One region of the Isoptericola sp. F-RaC21 genome, then DNA from elsewhere that is predicted to be linked to it. Evidence: riboswitches for the same ligand, from Rfam matches in the RefSeq annotation. Region 1 holds a riboswitch; each other region holds the start of a gene.
The links. Region 1 has a riboswitch for S-adenosylmethionine ahead of AAG589_RS03150 (LLM class flavin-dependent oxidoreductase). Riboswitches for the same ligand answer to the same signal wherever they lie in the genome.
Positions count from the first base shown of each region.

Region 2: linked by a shared signal. The riboswitch ahead of AAG589_RS18330 (methylenetetrahydrofolate reductase) and the one ahead of AAG589_RS03150 (LLM class flavin-dependent oxidoreductase) in region 1 are both predicted to bind S-adenosylmethionine.
Region 3: linked by a shared signal. The riboswitch ahead of AAG589_RS15740 (aminotransferase class V-fold PLP-dependent enzyme) and the one ahead of AAG589_RS03150 (LLM class flavin-dependent oxidoreductase) in region 1 are both predicted to bind S-adenosylmethionine.

Region 1 is NZ_JBCFYX010000001.1:677,559-683,162, reverse strand. Features, by position in the region: gene AAG589_RS03160 (amino acid ABC transporter permease) at 1-224, opposite strand, end outside; gene AAG589_RS03155 (DUF1684 domain-containing protein) at 221-1,111, opposite strand; gene AAG589_RS03150 (LLM class flavin-dependent oxidoreductase) at 1,212-2,471, opposite strand; SAM riboswitch class IV at 2,834-2,947, opposite strand; gene AAG589_RS03145 (GTP pyrophosphokinase) at 3,126-3,944, shown strand; gene AAG589_RS03140 (MmcQ/YjbR family DNA-binding protein) at 3,951-4,385, shown strand; gene AAG589_RS03135 (LacI family DNA-binding transcriptional regulator) at 4,404-5,435, opposite strand.
Region 2 is NZ_JBCFYX010000005.1:15,209-20,812, forward strand. Features, by position in the region: gene AAG589_RS18315 (carbon starvation CstA family protein) at 1-2,030, shown strand, start outside; gene AAG589_RS18320 (YbdD/YjiX family protein) at 2,014-2,262, shown strand; gene AAG589_RS18325 (NADP-dependent oxidoreductase) at 2,304-3,215, shown strand; SAM riboswitch class I at 3,309-3,415, shown strand; gene AAG589_RS18330 (methylenetetrahydrofolate reductase) at 3,421-4,467, shown strand; gene metE (5-methyltetrahydropteroyltriglutamate--homocysteine S-methyltransferase) at 4,493-5,604, shown strand, end outside.
Region 3 is NZ_JBCFYX010000004.1:199,662-205,265, reverse strand. Features, by position in the region: gene AAG589_RS15755 (hypothetical protein) at 1-491, opposite strand, end outside; gene AAG589_RS15750 (protein kinase domain-containing protein) at 594-1,799, opposite strand; gene AAG589_RS15745 (RNA polymerase sigma factor) at 1,799-2,467, opposite strand; SAM riboswitch class IV at 2,554-2,670, shown strand; gene AAG589_RS15740 (aminotransferase class V-fold PLP-dependent enzyme) at 2,705-4,153, shown strand; gene AAG589_RS15735 (CsbD family protein) at 4,229-4,402, opposite strand; gene AAG589_RS15730 (DUF6097 family protein) at 4,479-4,919, opposite strand; gene AAG589_RS15725 (amidase) at 5,073-5,604, opposite strand, start outside.

The DNA of each region.
Region 1 (5,604 bases):
GGCCACGTGAGGTACTGCGCGACGACGTCCCACTCCCAGCGGTCGTTGGTGAGCAGCGAGCTGACGACCATCGCCAGCAGCACCGCGACGCCGGCGGTCGCGACCCACCGCCCGGGGTGGCGGGCGGGGACGATGCGCAGGTGGGAGTAGGGGGTGGCGGCGGCGTCCTGCGCGGGCGCCGGGGGCGCGGGGGTCCGGGCGCCCGGGGTCGTGACGGCGGTCATCGGGGCGACCTCTCCCCCGCCGTGACGGCGAACGGGACATGGTTGCCGGGCGGCGGGGCGGGGCACGTGCCGTGGTCGCTGAACGCGTACGGCAGGTTGAGGGCGTCGTTGAGGTCGAGGCGCGCGACGCCCGTGGCACCCGGGGCCAGGCCCTCGGGGAGCTCGGGGCGCGCCGTCCGCCAGGGCGCCACCCCCGGCGCCTCGTCGCTGAAGAGCAGCGTCGGGGCCGCGCCGGGGGCGCCGGTCAGCAGGAGCGTGACGGTCCGGTCGCCGCGCGTCAGGTCGACCTCGCCGACCGCCTGCAGCCGGTGCACCAGGCCGGGCCGGGCGGCCCCGACGACGACGTCGCGCGGCGCCTCGTACAGGCGGACGGGCGCCTCGAGGTCCCACGACGGGTCGTGGTCGAAGGCGGGCACGCCGGCGAAGTCGAGGCGGGCGCGGGCGTGCGGGTCGCGCAGCCGGATCGCGAGGCGCCCCGTGCGTCGCACGAGCTCGATCGCCACCGCGGCCGTCTCGCCGGTCGTCGGGTCGCCGGCCCGGTCGAGGGGCTCGCGACCGACCGGCAGGAACGTCCCCACCTGGACGCTGCCGCCCTCGGGCACGTCGCCGTCGTAGGCGCCGGCGACGACGTCGGGCCCCTGGACCAGCGGCCCGTCCGCCTCGGCCGGGCGCAGGTGGGCACCGGCCTCGTCCGCGAGCCAGAGTCCGGGCACCCCCGGCAGCGGCTCCGGCCGGGACGGCAGCCAGTGGAAGCCCGCCAGGCTCAACCAGCCGTGCGGCAGGGCGAGCTCCCGCTCGCGGGCGGCGCGCCGGCGGGCGCGACTGTCGGCGGCGGGGTCGGCGGCAGGGTCGGCGGGGCGGACACGCGGTGCGTCGGTGACGGTCATCGGGGGCCTCCGGTCGAGGGGCGGGCAGCGTCGCGGTGTGCAGCGGGTCGGACAGCAGGACGGGGAGCGGCGGCGGGCCTGCGGGCGCCGGGTCGGGCGGTCACGCGCGCACCAGCCGGGAGTCGGCGGTGCGACCGCGAGGCCGGGTGCGCGCGGCGGCCGGGGCGCCGGCGGGCCGAGGACCTGCCGCGCCGTCGTCGGGGAGCCCGAGGGTCGCGCGGAGGGTGCGCGGCGCCGGGGACGCCACCGCCCGCACGCCGTCGCGCACGAGCCGCGGCAGGACGCCGTCGACGAGGGCGTCCAGGTCGGGGCCGAGCGACGACGGCCGCAGCAGGAACCCGTCGGAGGCCCCGGCGTCCCGCCAGTCGACGATCGTCTCGGCGAGGTCGTCGGGGGTCCCCGCCACCACCAGCAGCCCGCCGGAGATCTCGGGGCCCTCGAGGGCCTCCACGAGCTCCAGCCGCGCCTGCGCGCTGGCGCGGTCCTCGGCCAGGACCACGTACGCCTCGGTGAGCACGCGCAGCGTGTCGGGGTCGCGGCCGGCCGCCTCGGCCGCGTCGCGCACCTGGGAGCGCAGCCGGACCGCGCGCGCGGGCGCGGTGGCCGCGACGCGCACGACGTCCGCCGTCCGGGCGGCGAGGTGGAGCGCCGCCTCGCTGCGGACGGAGACGACGACGGGCGGGCGGCCCTGCCGCGGGGCGGCGTCCCGGTGGCCGGCGGGCCCCTCGCCCTCGGCCGGGCGGTGGCGGCGCACCGCGAACCGGATGCCGTCGTGGTCCACCCGGAAGCGTCCGTCGTCGTCGACGGCGACGCCGCCGGCGGTGTCGCCCGTGGCCCCGGCCGCCTGCCCGTCCCAGTGCCGCACCACCTGCGCCGCGGCGCCCAGGGCCTGCGCGGCCCAGGCGTCGTCCTGCACGACGGCGCCGGCCGGGAGGCCGACCTGCCACCCGGCCCGGCCGGCGCTGGCCTGGTCCACCCGCGCGATCGCCTGGGCGACGTGCGCCGGGTCCACGTGCGCGGTGTCGACGGCGGCGACGAGCCCCGCCCGCCTCGTGTGCGGCGCCACCCGGGCGGCGGCGACGGCGGCGTCGAGGCGGCCGGTCACCTGCCGCCGGCCGGGGTGCAGCAGGAAGCCCTCGTCGAGGGTGACGAGGTCGAGGCCGCCGGCGTCGGCGGTGCGCACGAGCTGCACGAACCGCTCGCCGTCGAACGACCGCGGCTGCACGATGCCGCGCGCCCGGTGGACTCCCGGGCGGGCGCCGGCGGCCGTGAGGTCGACACCGAGGACGAGGGGGGACGAGGCGGCGGACGAGGCGGCGGACGAGCTGGTGGACGAGGTCGTGGACGGGGAGTACGGCACGTCGGCTCCGATCGAGGCGCGGCGGGCGGGCGCACTCGGGCGCGGGTCGTGGACCCACGGGTGCGTACCGCCGCCGGAAAGGGGGCAGGAGGGGATGGCCCGCCGGGGAATGGCGGGCGGGGCGTCTGCGGGCCCGGCCCGGCGAGCGCCGGGCCGTGACGAGGTCCGGCCGCGGGGGCGGCGGACGCTCAGGCCGCGATCAGCGGCGTCGACACCACGCCGGCGCCGGCGCCACCGGGGCGGGCGTCGCCGAGGTGGGCGCGCCGGACGTGCTCGGCATCTGCCGGGGCCGGGACGACAGGGGGCGCACGGTGGTGGCGTCGCGGTGCATGCTCGTCCTCTCCTGCTCCCGCCGGGGCGGGGGTCGCGTGTTGCCGTGCCGTCGGCGACGGCGGGCCTGGTCCTCACCCGGGGCACCCACCCGCGCTGGGGGTTGCCGTCCGACGAGCCGGGGCTTCGCGTCGGAGCTCATGACCACCCGGGGCGTGCGGCCGCGCCGCCTCGCGGCGCCGCGGTCGTCCGACCCGGTGCGCAGGAACGTAGGTGCCCGGAAGGGGGGTGTCAACGAATTCCCCGGACCGTCTCGCATACCGAACAGTTCCGACCGGCTTTATCGGATACTCGGCCCCGCCCGATCCCGTCTACCGTGGTGCCGTGAGCCAGGACGCAGGGCAGGACGCACCTCAGGACCCCCGGCAGGATCCCGCACCGGACGCGCAGCACCACTCCCCCGACGCGGCCGAGATCCGGGCGCTCGTCGACCGGCTGCGTCGCCTCGTGCTGACGTACAAGTTCGGGATCGACGAGGTCATGACCAAGATCTCGATCCTGCGCGACGAGTTCCGGCACATGCAGAACTACAACCCGGTGGAGCACGTCAGCTCGCGCCTGAAGTCGCTCGAGTCGATCGTCGCCAAGTGCCGCCGCAAGGGCATCCCGCTGACGCCCGAGGGCGTCCGCGAGCACATGTTCGACGTCGCCGGCGTCCGCGTCACCTGCAGCTTCGTCTCCGACATCTACAAGGTGCGGGACATGCTCATGAACCAGGCCGACCTCACGGTCCTGGAGGAGCGCGACTACATCGCCCACCCGAAGCCGAACGGGTACAAGTCGCTGCACCTCATCGTGCAGGTCCCCGTGTACCTGTCCGACCGGGTCGAGGACGTCGTCGTGGAGATCCAGCTGCGCACCATCGCCATGGACTTCTGGGCCAGCCTGGAGCACAAGATCTACTACAAGTACGCGCGCGACGTGCCGCGCCATCTCACGGACTCGCTGAAGCTCGCCGCCGACGTCGCCTCCTCCCTCGACAGCTCCATGGAGCGGATCCACGACGAGGTGAAGGCCATCGCCGGCGCCGAGGAGCCGGCGGAGCACCGCGACGCGCTGCTCACCCCCGAGGAGATGCTGCGCAACTTCTGGAGCGCCGCGGAGGTCGAGGGCGACGCCCTGCGCGCGTCGCGGCAGGACTGACCCGCCGTGGGCCCCACGCAGCACCAGGACCTCGCCGCCGAGGTGGCGCTCGCGCTGCCCGGCACCACCCGCACGTGGCCGTTCGGGCCCGAGCACGACGTCTTCAAGGTGCAGGGCAAGGTGTTCTGCATGACCACCGACGCCACCGGGACGCCCCTGGTCACGCTGAAGTGCGCGCCCGACGACGCCGAGGCACTGCGCCAGGAGCACGCGCACGTCACCGCCGGCTACCACATGAACAAGCGGCACTGGATCTCGGTGGCCGCCGGCCCCGGCATCACGCCGGAGCTCGTCGAGGAGCTGGTCCTGGACGCTTACGCGCTGGTCGTCGCGTCCCTCCCCCGGCGGCTGCGCCCGGTGGACCTCGACGACACCGAGCGCCTGCGCACGGGCGTCCGCGACGTGCTGGACGGCGGCCCCACGGCTCGACCGGGCACCTGAGCGGAGACGCCGCTGCGGTCAGGCGCCCGCCGAGGCGCCGCCCACCGTGCTCGCGCGCACCACGAGCCGCGGCTCGCACGTGACGAGCCGGTGCGGGTGCCGCTCCGGGCCGGTCGCCAGCTCCTCCAGCAGGAGCCGCACCGCCTCCCGGCCGACGGCCTCCCCCGGCTGGCGCACCGTGGACAGCGGGACGGCGGAGTCCCACGCGGCACGGTTGTCGTCGTAGCCGATGATCGCCACGTCGTCGGGCACGCGCAGCGACGACGACAGCAGCAGCGACTGGAGCACGCCCAGGGCCAGGAGGTCGGCCGCGGCGACGACGGCGTCGGGCCGCTCGCGCGGGTCGCGCAGCACGAGGTCGTCCCCCACGCGCCGGCCGTCCTCCACCTGGACGTTGCCCGTCTGCTCGACCTCGAGGAGCACGCCCGGGTGCTCGGCGACGGCGCGCTCGACGCCCAGCAGGCGGTCGCGGACCGGCACGAGCTCGGTCGTGCCGGCGAACAGGAGCCGGCGCCGGCCGTGCTCGATGAGGTGCGACGCGGCGAGGTAGCCGCCGAGCTCGTTGTCCGGCACGACGGAGCAGACGTCCGCGTGGTCGCCGGGGGCGTCGACGACGACGAGCGGCACGCCCGGGGCCGACCGGCGCAGGTCCTGCGTCGACCCGTGGTTCGCCGCCACGAGGATGCCCGCCACCCGGTCCTCCACGAACAGGTCGACGTACGTGCGCTGCTTCTCCTCCGACATGTCGGAGTTCGCCAGCAGCAGGTTCAGGCCCGCTCGGCCCGCCTCCGCCTCGGCGCCCCGCGCGATGTCGAGGAAGTACGAGTTCGCGAGGTCGATGATCACGAAGCCCAGCGTCGAGCTCCGGCCGGCGGCCAGGGAACGCGCGACACCGTTGCGGACGAACCCCAGCTCCCGGATCGCCGCCTCCACCCGGGACCGGGTGGCCGGCGTGACGCGCACCGTGCCGTTGAGGACGTTCGACACCGTGCCCATGGACACGCCGGCCGCGCGCGCGACGTCCGAGATGCTGGGGGACGAACGTCTCACCGGGGTCGTCGCTCCTCGGGCTGGGGATCGGGGACGGGGGGGCACGCGGCGAGCGAGCGCCGCGCGTCGAGGGAAGGCTACGTCACGCGCGCGCCGCGGCCGGGTGAACTCGTCGCGTCGGCGCCCCCGGGCCGGGCGTGGCCGCCCGGGATGTTCCTAGACTCGACGG
Region 2 (5,604 bases), on a different contig from region 1:
ACCGCTTCTACTCGAAGGTGATCGAGCGGTACATCACGCGCCCCGACGACCGTCGCGCCACCCCCGCCGAGACCCGCGAGGACGGCAAGGACTTCGTCCCCACCGACCGCCGCGTGCTGTTCGGCCACCACTTCGCCGCCATCGCGGGCGCCGGCCCGCTGGTGGGCCCGGTGCTCGCCGCGCAGATGGGCTACCTGCCGGGCACCATCTGGATCATCGTGGGCGTGGTGCTCGCGGGCGCCGTGCAGGACTACACGGTGCTGTTCTTCTCCATGCGCCGCGGCGGCCGCACCATCGGCCAGATGGCGCGCGAGGAGCTGGGCCGCATCGGCGGCGTCGCCGCGATCGTCGCGTCCCTGCTGATCATGATCATCATCGTGGCGATCCTCGCCCTCGTGGTCGTCAACGCCCTCGGGGAGAGCCCGTGGGGCGTGTTCAGCGTCTCCATGACCGTGCCGATCGCCCTGTTCATGGGCGTCTACCTGCGCTACCTGCGCCCGGGCAAGATCACCGAGGTCTCCCTCATCGGCTTCGTGCTGCTGCTCGCCGCGATCATCGGCGGCGGCATGGTGGCCGACACCGCCTGGGGCGCCGAGTTCTTCCACCTCGACCGCACCACCATCGCCGTCGGCGTCATCGTCTACGGCTTCGTGGCCGCGATCCTGCCCGTCTGGCTGCTGCTCGCCCCGCGCGACTACCTGTCCACCTTCATGAAGGTGGGCGTCATCCTGGTGCTCGCCGGCGCCGTCGTCATCGTGCGCCCCGAGATCTCCGTCCCGGCGATCAGCGAGTTCGCGAGCTCCGAGACCGGCCCGGTCGTGGCCGGCAACCTGTGGCCGTTCCTCTTCGTCACCATCGCGTGCGGTGCCCTGTCCGGGTTCCACGCGCTCATCTCATCGGGCACGACGCCGAAGCTCGTCGAGAAGGAGCGCCAGACGCGCTTCATCGGGTACGGCGGCATGCTCATGGAGTCGTTCGTCGCGATCATGGCGCTGGTCGCCGCGATCTCGATCGACCGCGGCGTGTACTTCGCGATGAACTCCTCGGCGGCCGCCACCGGCGGCACCATCGAGGGCGCGGTCGCGTTCGTGAACTCGCTCGGCCTCGCGGGCGTGAACCTCACGCCCGACACGCTGAGCACCCTGGCCAGCCAGGTGGGCGAGCCGTCGATCGTGTCCCGCACCGGCGGCGCCCCGACGCTCGCGCTCGGGCTGGCGCACATCATGCACCAGCTGGTGGGCGGCACCGCGATGATGGGCTTCTGGTACCACTTCGCGATCATGTTCGAGGCGCTCTTCATCCTCACCGCCGTCGACGCCGGCACGCGCGTGGCCCGCTTCATGCTGCAGGACACCATCGGCAACGTGGCCCCGAGGTTCAAGGACGTGAGCTGGCGGCCCGGGGTGTGGATCTGCACCGCGATCATGGTCGCGGGCTGGGGCACGATCCTCTACCTCGGCGTCACCGACCCGCTCGGCGGCATCAACACGTTCTTCCCGCTGTTCGGCATCGCGAACCAGCTGCTCGCGGCGATCGCGCTGGCCGTCGTGCTCGCCATCGTGGCGAAGCGGGGCCGCGCGTACTGGGCGTGGCTGTGGATCGTGGCCGTGCCGCTGGCGTTCACCGCCCTGATCACCATCTGGGCGTCGTTCGAGAAGATCTTCTCCGACGTGCCCGCGGTGGGGTACTGGGCGCAGCACCGGGCGTTCAAGGACGCGCTCGCCGCCGGCGAGACGTCGTTCGGGACGGCGCCCGACGTCGCCGCGATGGAGGCCGTGGTCCGCAACACCTTCGTCCAGGGCACCCTGTCGATCGTGTTCGTGGTGCTGTCGATCGTCGTGATCCTCGCGTCGCTGGTCGTGACGATCAAGGCGTTCCGCACCGGCGGCGGGGAGAACCACGAGGACCCGCCCGTCGTGTCGCGGCGGTTCGCGCCGGCCGGCCTGTTCGCCTCCGGCACCGAGAAGCAGATCGAGAAGCGGTGGGCCGACGCCGGCCTGCGGGAGTCCAGCGGTGCCGGGCACCACTGACGCCCGCGCCGGCAGCGTGCACGACGTCGCCCGGGCGCTGGCCCGGGCGACGTCGACCGCGGCGCGGAACCTGCGCTGGTACGTGCGGCAGGTGATGGGGGACGACGCCTACCGCACGTACGTCGCGCACGAGCGGTCCGCCCACCCGGACCGCGAGCCGATGGGCGAGCGCGAGTTCTGGCGCGAGCACTACGCCGAGCAGGACCGCAACCCCGGCTCCCGCTGCTGCTGACCGGGCGGGCACGACCCCGGCCGCTGCGCCAGGATGGCCGCGTGCGCGCGATCGTGTTCGAGTCCCACGGCGGCCCCGAGGTGCTGCACCTCGCCGACGTCCCCGACCCCCAGGCCGGGCCCGGTCAGGTGCGCGTGCGCGTCGAGGCCGCCGCCGTCAACGGCTGGGACGTGAAGTCCCGCGCGGGCGCCACCGGGGCGCCGGCGCCGGCGCGGCCGGTCGTGCCGGGGCTGGAGGTGGCGGGGGTCGTCGACCAGGTCGGCCTACCGGTCGAGGGCGGCACGACCGACGTCTCCCCCGGCGACCGCGTCGTCGGCTTCGCCGTCGGCGGCGGGTACGCGGAGCTCGCGCTGACGAAGGTGTTCGCGCGCGTGCCCGACGGCCTCGCCGCGACGGACGCCGTCACCCTGCCCGTCGCCGCGGAGGCCGCGACCCGCGTGCTGCGCCGGCTCGGCGTCCGGCCCGGCGAGATGCTGCTCGTGCACGGCGCGTCGGGGGCGGTGGGCGCGCTGGCCACCCAGCTCGCGGTGCGCCGCGGCGCCCGCGTGATCGGCACCGCGTCGCCGCGGGACCAGGAGCGGGTCGCCGCCCTCGGCGCGACGCCGACCCCTTACGGCGCCGGCCTGGTCGAGCGGGTGCGCGCCCTCGCCCCGGACGGCGTGGACGCCGTCCTCGACGCCTCCGGCGCGGGCGTCCTGCCCGACTCGATCGCCCTGCGCGGGGGCACCGACCGCATCGTCACCATCGCCGACGACGCCGCCGCGGACCTCGGCGTCGAGTTCAGCTCCCGGTCCGAGCGCGACGCCGGCGAGCTCGCGGAGGCCGTCGCCGCCCTCGCCCGCGGCGCCCTCGTGACCGCCGTCGGCGCGGTGCTGCCGCTGGCCGACGCGGCCCGCGCGCACGCGCTCGTCGAGTCCGGGCATCCCGGCGGCAAGGTCGTGCTGGTGCCCTGAGCAGGGCGTTCCCGCCCGCCCGGCCTCGGCGGCCGTCTCAGCAGGCGGTCTCATCCTCGACCGCATCGCGGATGCTGCGTACGATCGCGTGACAAGCCATCCAGAGCGGCCGAGAGTCCTGGCTCGACGACGCCGCAGCAACCCGTTCTCCGACGGAAGCCTCCCGAGGACGAAGGTGCTCACGCCAGGATCGATGGAGTGACGCATGGTCGCAGAGGCATCCCCTTCGCCCAACCCGGCAGCTCATCCGGCAGCCCAGCCGGCGCTGCCGGCACGCCCGACGGTCTCGTTCGAGCTCATGCCGCCGCGCCGGCCGGACGCCGCCCCCAAGTTCTGGGAGACGGCGCGCCGGCTCGTGGCCGCGCGCCCGGACTTCGTGTCCGTGACGTACGGGGCGGGCGGCGGTGACCGGGCGACCGCACGCCAGGTCGTGTCCACCCTGCTCGAGGGCACGCCCGTGCTGCCCGTGGCCCACCTGACCTGCGTCGGCGCGCACCGCGAGGACGTCTCCGCCGTCATCGACGACTTCCTCGACGCCGGCACCCGGGCGTTCCTCGCCCTGCGCGGGGACCCGCCGAAGGACCAGCCGGACTGGGAGCCTCCCGCCGACGGCGTCGCGTCCTCGATCGAGCTCGTGCACCTGCTGCGCGAGGTCGAGGCCCGGCGCTGCGCGACCGACCCCGGCGCCGCGCTGCGCGGGGCCGCCCGCCCGATGACGATCGCCGTCGCGACGTTCGTCGACGGCAACGTGCAGGCCGGCACCACCCGGGCCCAGGAGGTCCGGCGCCTCAAGGAGAAGCAGGAGGCGGGGGCGAGCTTCGCCATCACGCAGCTGTTCTACGAGGCCGACTCCTACACCGACTTCGTCGCCGAGGCCCGCGCGGCCGGGGTGACGATCCCGATCCTCGCCGGGCAGCTGCCCACGACCGAGCCGCGCCGGCTCCGTCGCGTCGAGGAGCTCACCGGCGTCCGCGCGCCCCGGCACCTGCTGGACGCGCTCGACGCCCAGCCGGACCCGGAGGCCCAGCACGCCTACGGGACCGCGCGCGCCGTGGAGCTCGCCCAGCGCGTGCTCGACGCGGGCGCCCCCGGCATCCACGTGTACACGTTCAACAAGTACCGTCCCGCTCTGGACCTGCTCGAGGGTGTCCACCTCGGCGGACCGGCGCCCTCCGACGCCTCGTCGGACGGCGCGGACCTGGCCAGAAGGCCGTGGGTACCGAGCATCCCGACCCAGGCTCCCGTCGTCTGACGGGCGCCCGACCTCTGGAGTGCTCATGTCCACCAGTTCCCCCGCCTTCCCGGGCGGCACCGTCCTCGGCTACCCGCGCATCGGGCGCCGCCGCGAGCTCAAGAAGGCCGTCGAGTCGTTCTGGGCCGGCCGCACCGACGCCGTCGACCTGGAGGTCACGGCCGGCGCGCTGCGCCGCGAGACCGCCCGCCGCCTCGTCGAGCTCGGGCTGAACCCCGACGACGGCTCCGTGCCCGGGTCGTTCTCCTACTACGACCAGGTGCTCGACGTCGTCGCGCTGCTGGGCGCCGTCCCCGAGCGGTTCCGCGACCTGCTCGACGACGAGGACGGCTCGCTCGAGCTGGACGGCTACTTCACCGTGGCCCGCGGCCGCGGCGAGGACGCCCCGCTCGAGATGACCAAGTGGTTCGACACCAACTACCACTACCTCGTGCCGGAGATCAGCGAGACGACGCCGGTCTCGTTCGCCGACCACCGCATCGTGCGCGAGTACGCCGAGGCCAAGGAGGCCGGCGTCACGACCCGCCCGGTGCTCGTCGGCCCGGTCACCTTCCTCGCGCTGTCGAAGGCGGCCGACGAGGCGGGCGACGGGTTCCACCCCCTCGACCGGCTCGACGACGTCGTCGCCGCGTACGCGGACCTGCTGCGCGCGCTGGCCGCCGTCGGCGTGCCGTGGGTGCAGCTCGACGAGCCCGCCCTCGTCACCGACTCCCTCGACGTGCCCGCCGAGCGGCTGCACGCGGCGATCGCCTCGGCGTACCGCACGCTGGCGACCGACCTCGCGACGGCCACCGACGACACTGCCTCTGAGGACACCGCGGGCGAGCGGCCCGCCATCCTCGTCGCCGCGCCGTTCGGCGGCCTCGGCGACGACGGCCTCGCCGTGCTCGCGGGCACCGACGTCGACGCTGTCGCGATCGATCTGGTCAAGGGCGCCGCTCCTGGCGGGCCGGTGCCCGGGCTCGAGGACAAGACCCTCGTGGCCGGCGTGATCGACGGGCACAACGTCTGGCGGGCCGACCTGGCCGCGAAGCTGGACGTCGTCGAGTCGCTGCGCGGCCTCGGCGCCGGGGCCCTCGCGGTCGGCACGTCGACGTCGCTGCTGCACGTGCCGCACGACGTCGAGGACGAGGTCTT
Region 3 (5,604 bases), on a different contig from region 1:
GCGACGTAGAGCCGCAGCTCCACGTCGCGGCCGTCGGCCTGCTTCGTGAGCACGCGGTCGATGCGGTCGGACTCGCGGGACGCGGCGTCGACGATGACGTCGGCGTGCTCCTTCGTGTCGCTGCCGGACCAGGTGTCGGGCTCCGCGAGCGCGGCCTGCGCGTCGGCGGTGCCGGCGGCCAGGTCGGTGCCCGTGAGCTTCTCGACCTGGGCGCGGTCGAGGGTGATGACCGTCTTGTAGTCGTCCGAGTAGCGGACCGTGTACGCCGAGGGGTCCTTCGCGGCCGGCGCCTCGGAGGTCTGCTCCGGCTCGGCGGACGCGTCGGTCTCGCCCGCGGAGTCCTCGGCGGCCGCCTCGTCGGCGGGCTGCGACGCCGTGCCCGAGGCACCGGGGTCGTCGAACTCGGCGTCGGGGGTCGGGGACGCGCAGGCGCTCAGCGCGAGGAGGCTCGCGAGGGCGATCGGCGTCAGTCGGCGGGGAAGGTGTCGCATGGTCTCTCCTGGTCGATGGGGCCAGCACGATCGGTGCTGACCCCCGTGAGTCGTCCGCGGCGGCGGAAAGGTTGCACGCGGACCGAGATGTCTTTTCCGGGGTCAGGACCCGGCGTCGACCTGCAACCGGTGCACGGTCGTCAGCGCCGTCCCGTCCGGCGCGCGGGCCTCCAGGACGACCTCCGCGTCGCCCGGGCTGCTCGCCGTGAGCCGCACGGTGTCGTCGTCGGCCACGTAGGCGCCGGTGGGCAGCGTCCACACCCAGTGCTCGGCGCCCGTGACGTCGGCCGTGAGCGTGACGGGCGCGCCGACCGTCGCCGTCGTCGGCCCGGAGATCGCCACGCTCGCGGAGCCCGCGGCCGAGTGCGGGCGGTCGAGCCACGCCGTGGCGCCGGCCCCCGCGCCCAGCCCGAGGACGGCGGCGGTCGCCACCGCGACGACGGTCGTGCGGCGTGGCCGCGCACGGTCCGGCGCCGACGCGCCGTCGGCCGGGGCGAGGGCGCGCTCGACGTCGGCCAGCCAGGCGGCGGCGTCGGGGTGCCGCCGGGCGGGGGAGTCGGCGAGGCTGCGGCCCAGCGCGGCGTCGAGGGCCCGGGGCAGGTCGGCGCCCTCGGCGAGCCAGGTCACCAGCGCGGACATCGCCCACAGGTCGGCGCGGGTGTCGACCGTGCCCGGCCCGTCCTGCTCGGGCGGGCGGAAGCCCTCCGTGCCGCCGGCGACGGTCAGGCCGGAGCTGCGGGCCAGGTCCTTGCTCATGCCGAGGTCGGCCACGACGAGCCGCTCGTCCGGGCGGACGACGGCGGGGGCGACGGCGGGGGTGCCGGTGGTCCGGCCGACGACGCCCTCGGGGCTGGTGCGCAGCAGCACGTTGCCGGGGCTGAGGTCCCGGTGCACGAGGCGCGCTGCGTGCACCGCCTCGACCGCCGCCGCGAGCTCGCGCGCGACCGCGAGCACGTCCGACGTCGTGGCCGTCCATCCGTCGGCACGCAGGGCGGCGACCCGCGCCGCGAGCGTGCCCCGGTCCGCGTGCTCGAGGACGAGGTAGGGCTGCTGGCGGTCGCTCTCGCCGATGTCGTGCACGGCGACGACGTGCGGGCTCGCCACCCGGCGCAGCGCCCGGCCCTCGGCGATGAACCGCTCCCGGACCTCCGGGTTGAGGCTGTGGTTCTCGGCCAGCACCTTCACCACGACGACGTCGTCCAGCCGGTCGTCGACGGCGCGGTGCACGGTGGCGAACGACCCGACGCCGATCACGTCGCCCACCCGGTACCGCCCGAGCAGCGGCTCGGGCGCGCTCGGCGCCGCCATCAGGACGGGCTCCCGAGGGCCGCGGCCACGAGCGCGCGGCCGCGGGAGATCTGGGACTTCACCGTCCCGACGCTGCGCCCGAGCCGCTCGGCCACGTCCGCGTACGGCAGGCCCTCGATGTCGCGCAGGGTCACGGGCTCGCGGTAGAGGTCGGGCAGGGCGGCCAGCGCGTCGCGCACGGTGGCGCGCGTGGCGATGAGGGAGCTCATCCGCTCCGCGGGCCCGACGTCGTCGTCGGGCAGGGGAGCGGTGGCACGCTGGCGGCGCAGGTGGTCGACCACCCGGTGGCGCACGATCCCGTGCACCCACGTCGTGACGCGGGACCCGCCCCGGAACGACGCGACGGACGTGGCCACGGAGACGAGCACGTCCTGGCAGACGTCGTCGACGGCGGCCTCGTCGAGCAGGGCGCCGCGCACGAAGCGTCGCACGACGCCGGACGCGTCCAGCAGCTCCACCAGCAGCTCGGTCGCGGGACCGGAGCCCGCGGCGGCCCGGGCGCCGACGAGGTCGAGGACGTCGGCGGCGTCGTCGCCGCTCGCCGCGCGTGCCGCGAGCCCGGCGGCGTGGCGGTCGCCGGCGTCGAGGGCGCGGGCGACCTGCTGGACCGGGCTGTCGACGGAGCCTCCCGGGGGCGCGCCGGAGGCCGGGACGGTGCGATCGGGCATGCCTTCAGCGTCTCACGCGACCGCATCGTGAGAAGGGCGCGGCCCTCGCTTGACCGTGTGGTGCTGCGCACGCACTATGGGCGGCAGGTCAAGAGCGCCAGCGCGAAGCCCCGGCTCGCTGGCCGGCAACCCTCCTCTCGCGGCGGGGTGCCCCGGGTGACGACCTGGCCCCGCGCCGTCCGGCGTGCGGGCAAGCGCGGGGAGGAACCTCCCCGGCACGACCGAGGAGGACCACGCATGACCACGCTCACCACCGCGCCCGCCGTGCTGGACGCTGCGCCCACCGCCCCGTCCGTGCACGACGTCGCGCCCGTCCTGCCCGTCGTCGGCGGCGACACGCTCGTGCCGCTCGTCGACGGCCGCCAGGTGCCGTACGCCAACCTCGACGTCGCGGCGTCGGCCCCCGCCCTGCAGGCCGTCGCCGACCGCGTCTCCCGCGTGCTGCCGCTCTACGCGAGCGTGCACCGCGGCGCCGGCTACCTGTCGCAGGTCTCGACCGCGCTCTACGAGAACGCGCGGCACACGATCGGCGCGTTCGTCGGCGCGCGCGAGGACGACCTGACGATCGTCACGCGCAACACGACCGACTCGCTCAACCTGCTCGCGGGCTGTGTGCCGGCCGACCCTGTCACGGGCGAGCCCGGCCGCGTGCTGGTGCTCGACATCGAGCACCACGCCAACCTGCTGCCCTGGCAGCGCGTCACCGACGCGACCGTCGTGACCGGCGGCCCCACCGTGGCCGCGACCCTGGCGGAGCTCGAGGAGGAGCTGCGCTCCGCCGTCGACGCGGGCCGCCCCTACGCGCTGCTGGCGCTCACGGGCGCCTCCAACGTCACGGGCGAGGCGCTGCCCGTGGCCGACGTCGTCGCCGCGGCGCACGGCGCGGGCGCCCGGGTCGTGCTCGACGGCGCGCAGCTGGTGCCGCACCGCCGCTTCTCGCTCGCGGAGACCGGCGTCGACTACGTCGCCTTCTCGGGCCACAAGACGTACGCGCCGTTCGGCGCGGGCGCCCTGGTCGGCCGCCGCGACTGGCTCGACGGCGGGACGCCCTACCTCGCGGGCGGCGGCGCCGTGCGCCGGGTGCGCACCACCACGACCGACTGGCACGAGGGGCCCGCGCGCCACGAGGCGGGTTCCCCCAACGTCGTCGGCGCCGTGGCGCTCGCGGCCGCGTGCGACGAGCTCGCGGCCCTCGACCCGCGGGCCGCCGCTCGGCACGAGGACGCCCTGCGTCGCCGGCTCGTCGACGGGCTCGGCGCGATCGACCGCGTCGAGGTCGTGCACGTGTGGGACGACGCCGTCGACCCGGTGGGCGTCGTGACCTTCACGGTCACCGGGTACGACCCCGGCCTGGTCGCCGCGTACCTGTCGGCCGAGCACGGCATCGGCGTGCGCGACGGCCGGTTCTGCGCGCACCCGCTGCTCGGCCGCCTCGGGTTCGACGCCGGCGCCGTGCGCGCCTCGGTGGGCCTGGGCACGGCAGGCGAGGAGGTCGAGCGGCTCGTGGCCGCCGTCCGGTCGCTCGTCACCGAGGGGCCGCAGGCGCAGTACGACGTCGTGGACGGCCTGTGGGTCGTGGTCGACGACCCGCGTCCCGTGCCCGAGGGCTCCGGCCTCGAGGGCCTGCTCGCCACGGCCGCGCTGGGCGCCGACGAGGCGTTCGGCTGCCTGCCCGACGACCTCTGAGCACCCGTCCGGCCCGCCGCCGGACATGACGACGGGGCGCCACCGTGCGGTGGCGCCCCGTCGTGTGTCAGCGGGTCAGCCCTTGAACGCGTCCTTGGCGTCGTCGCCCGCCTGCTTGAGGTTCGCGCCGGCCTGTTGAGCCTTGCCCTCGGCCTCCTGCTTCTCGTCGTCGGTGAGCTTGCCCGTCGCCTCCTTGACCTTGCCCTCGGCCTCTTCTGCGAGGTGCTTGGCCTTGTCTCCGAGTCCCATCGGGGCTCCTTCCGTCGTACGAACGACCTCGGGAACCGACGTTAGGTGGGTGACCGGGAGCTCGCACGCGGAAGTCTCAGGTCGTGGTCAGACGCTCCAGGAGACGGCCGTAGACGGGCCCGAGGAGGCGCTTGTTCGCCGACCGCATCCACAGGGCGATCCCGAGCACCGCCACGAGGATCACGGCCAGCACCGCGATCACCACGGGGTCGAGGAACAGCGCGAGGACGTCGTCGACGGGCAGCAGGTCCGTGAACTTCCCGACGACGTACAGCACCACCGCGGCGATGAGCACCGGGGCCGCGATCCACCCCGACAGGGCGTTGTACCGCTTGATGCGCCGGGAGAGGCTCGAGAACTCGTCGCCGCCGAGGTGCAGCTCGATCACCGTGCACTGCTCGACGAAGTCGTCGCGCAGGGGGATCGGCAGGTCGCGCTCGGTGATGACCGTGTGCAGACGGCGCAGCTCCTCGGCCTGCTGGATGGTCGCGGACAGGACCGGTCCGACGTGGGTCACGTGAGTCTTCCGTTCTCCGGCTCAGTGGCGGCTCAGGGGCGTCAGGGGCGTCAGGGGCATGGCAAAGGCACGCCGCCTCGCCGCGTGCCCAGGGCATCCTTTCACCCCCGCCCCGGCCTCCCGGTCACGGGTCACGCACGGGTCGCACGCGGGTCACCAGGCCGGCGGGCGCACCTCCGCCCAGCGCAGCCGGTCCTCGAGCTGGGCGGCGATCGCGAGCAGCGTCGTCTCCCCGCCGGGGCGGCCGATCAGCTGCACCCCCATGGGGAGGCCGCCGTCGGTCCAGCGGGTCGGCACGGTGACCGCGGGCAGGCCCGCCACGTTGAGCATCGACGTCCACGGCGTGTACTGGCACTGCTGCTCGAAGTTGCGCTCCGGGTCCTCGGGGTCGAACCAGCCGAGCGGGCGGGGCGTCATCGCCAGCGCCGGGGTGACGACGGCGTCGAACCGCGCCACCTGCGCCACGAGCCGGCGCTCGAACGCGGTGAGCGCCCGCAGCGCCTCGGCGAGCTCGCGCGCCGGCACCTGGCGGCCGCGGCCGATGAGCCACCGGGTCAGCGGCTCGAGCCGGTCGAGACGCTCGGGGTCGTCGAGCGGCACCGCGGAGGCGCCCGCCATCCACAGCGTGCGGAACGCGGGGCCGTACGCCGGGTCGGGCTCGAGGGACAGGTCGTCGACCTCATGG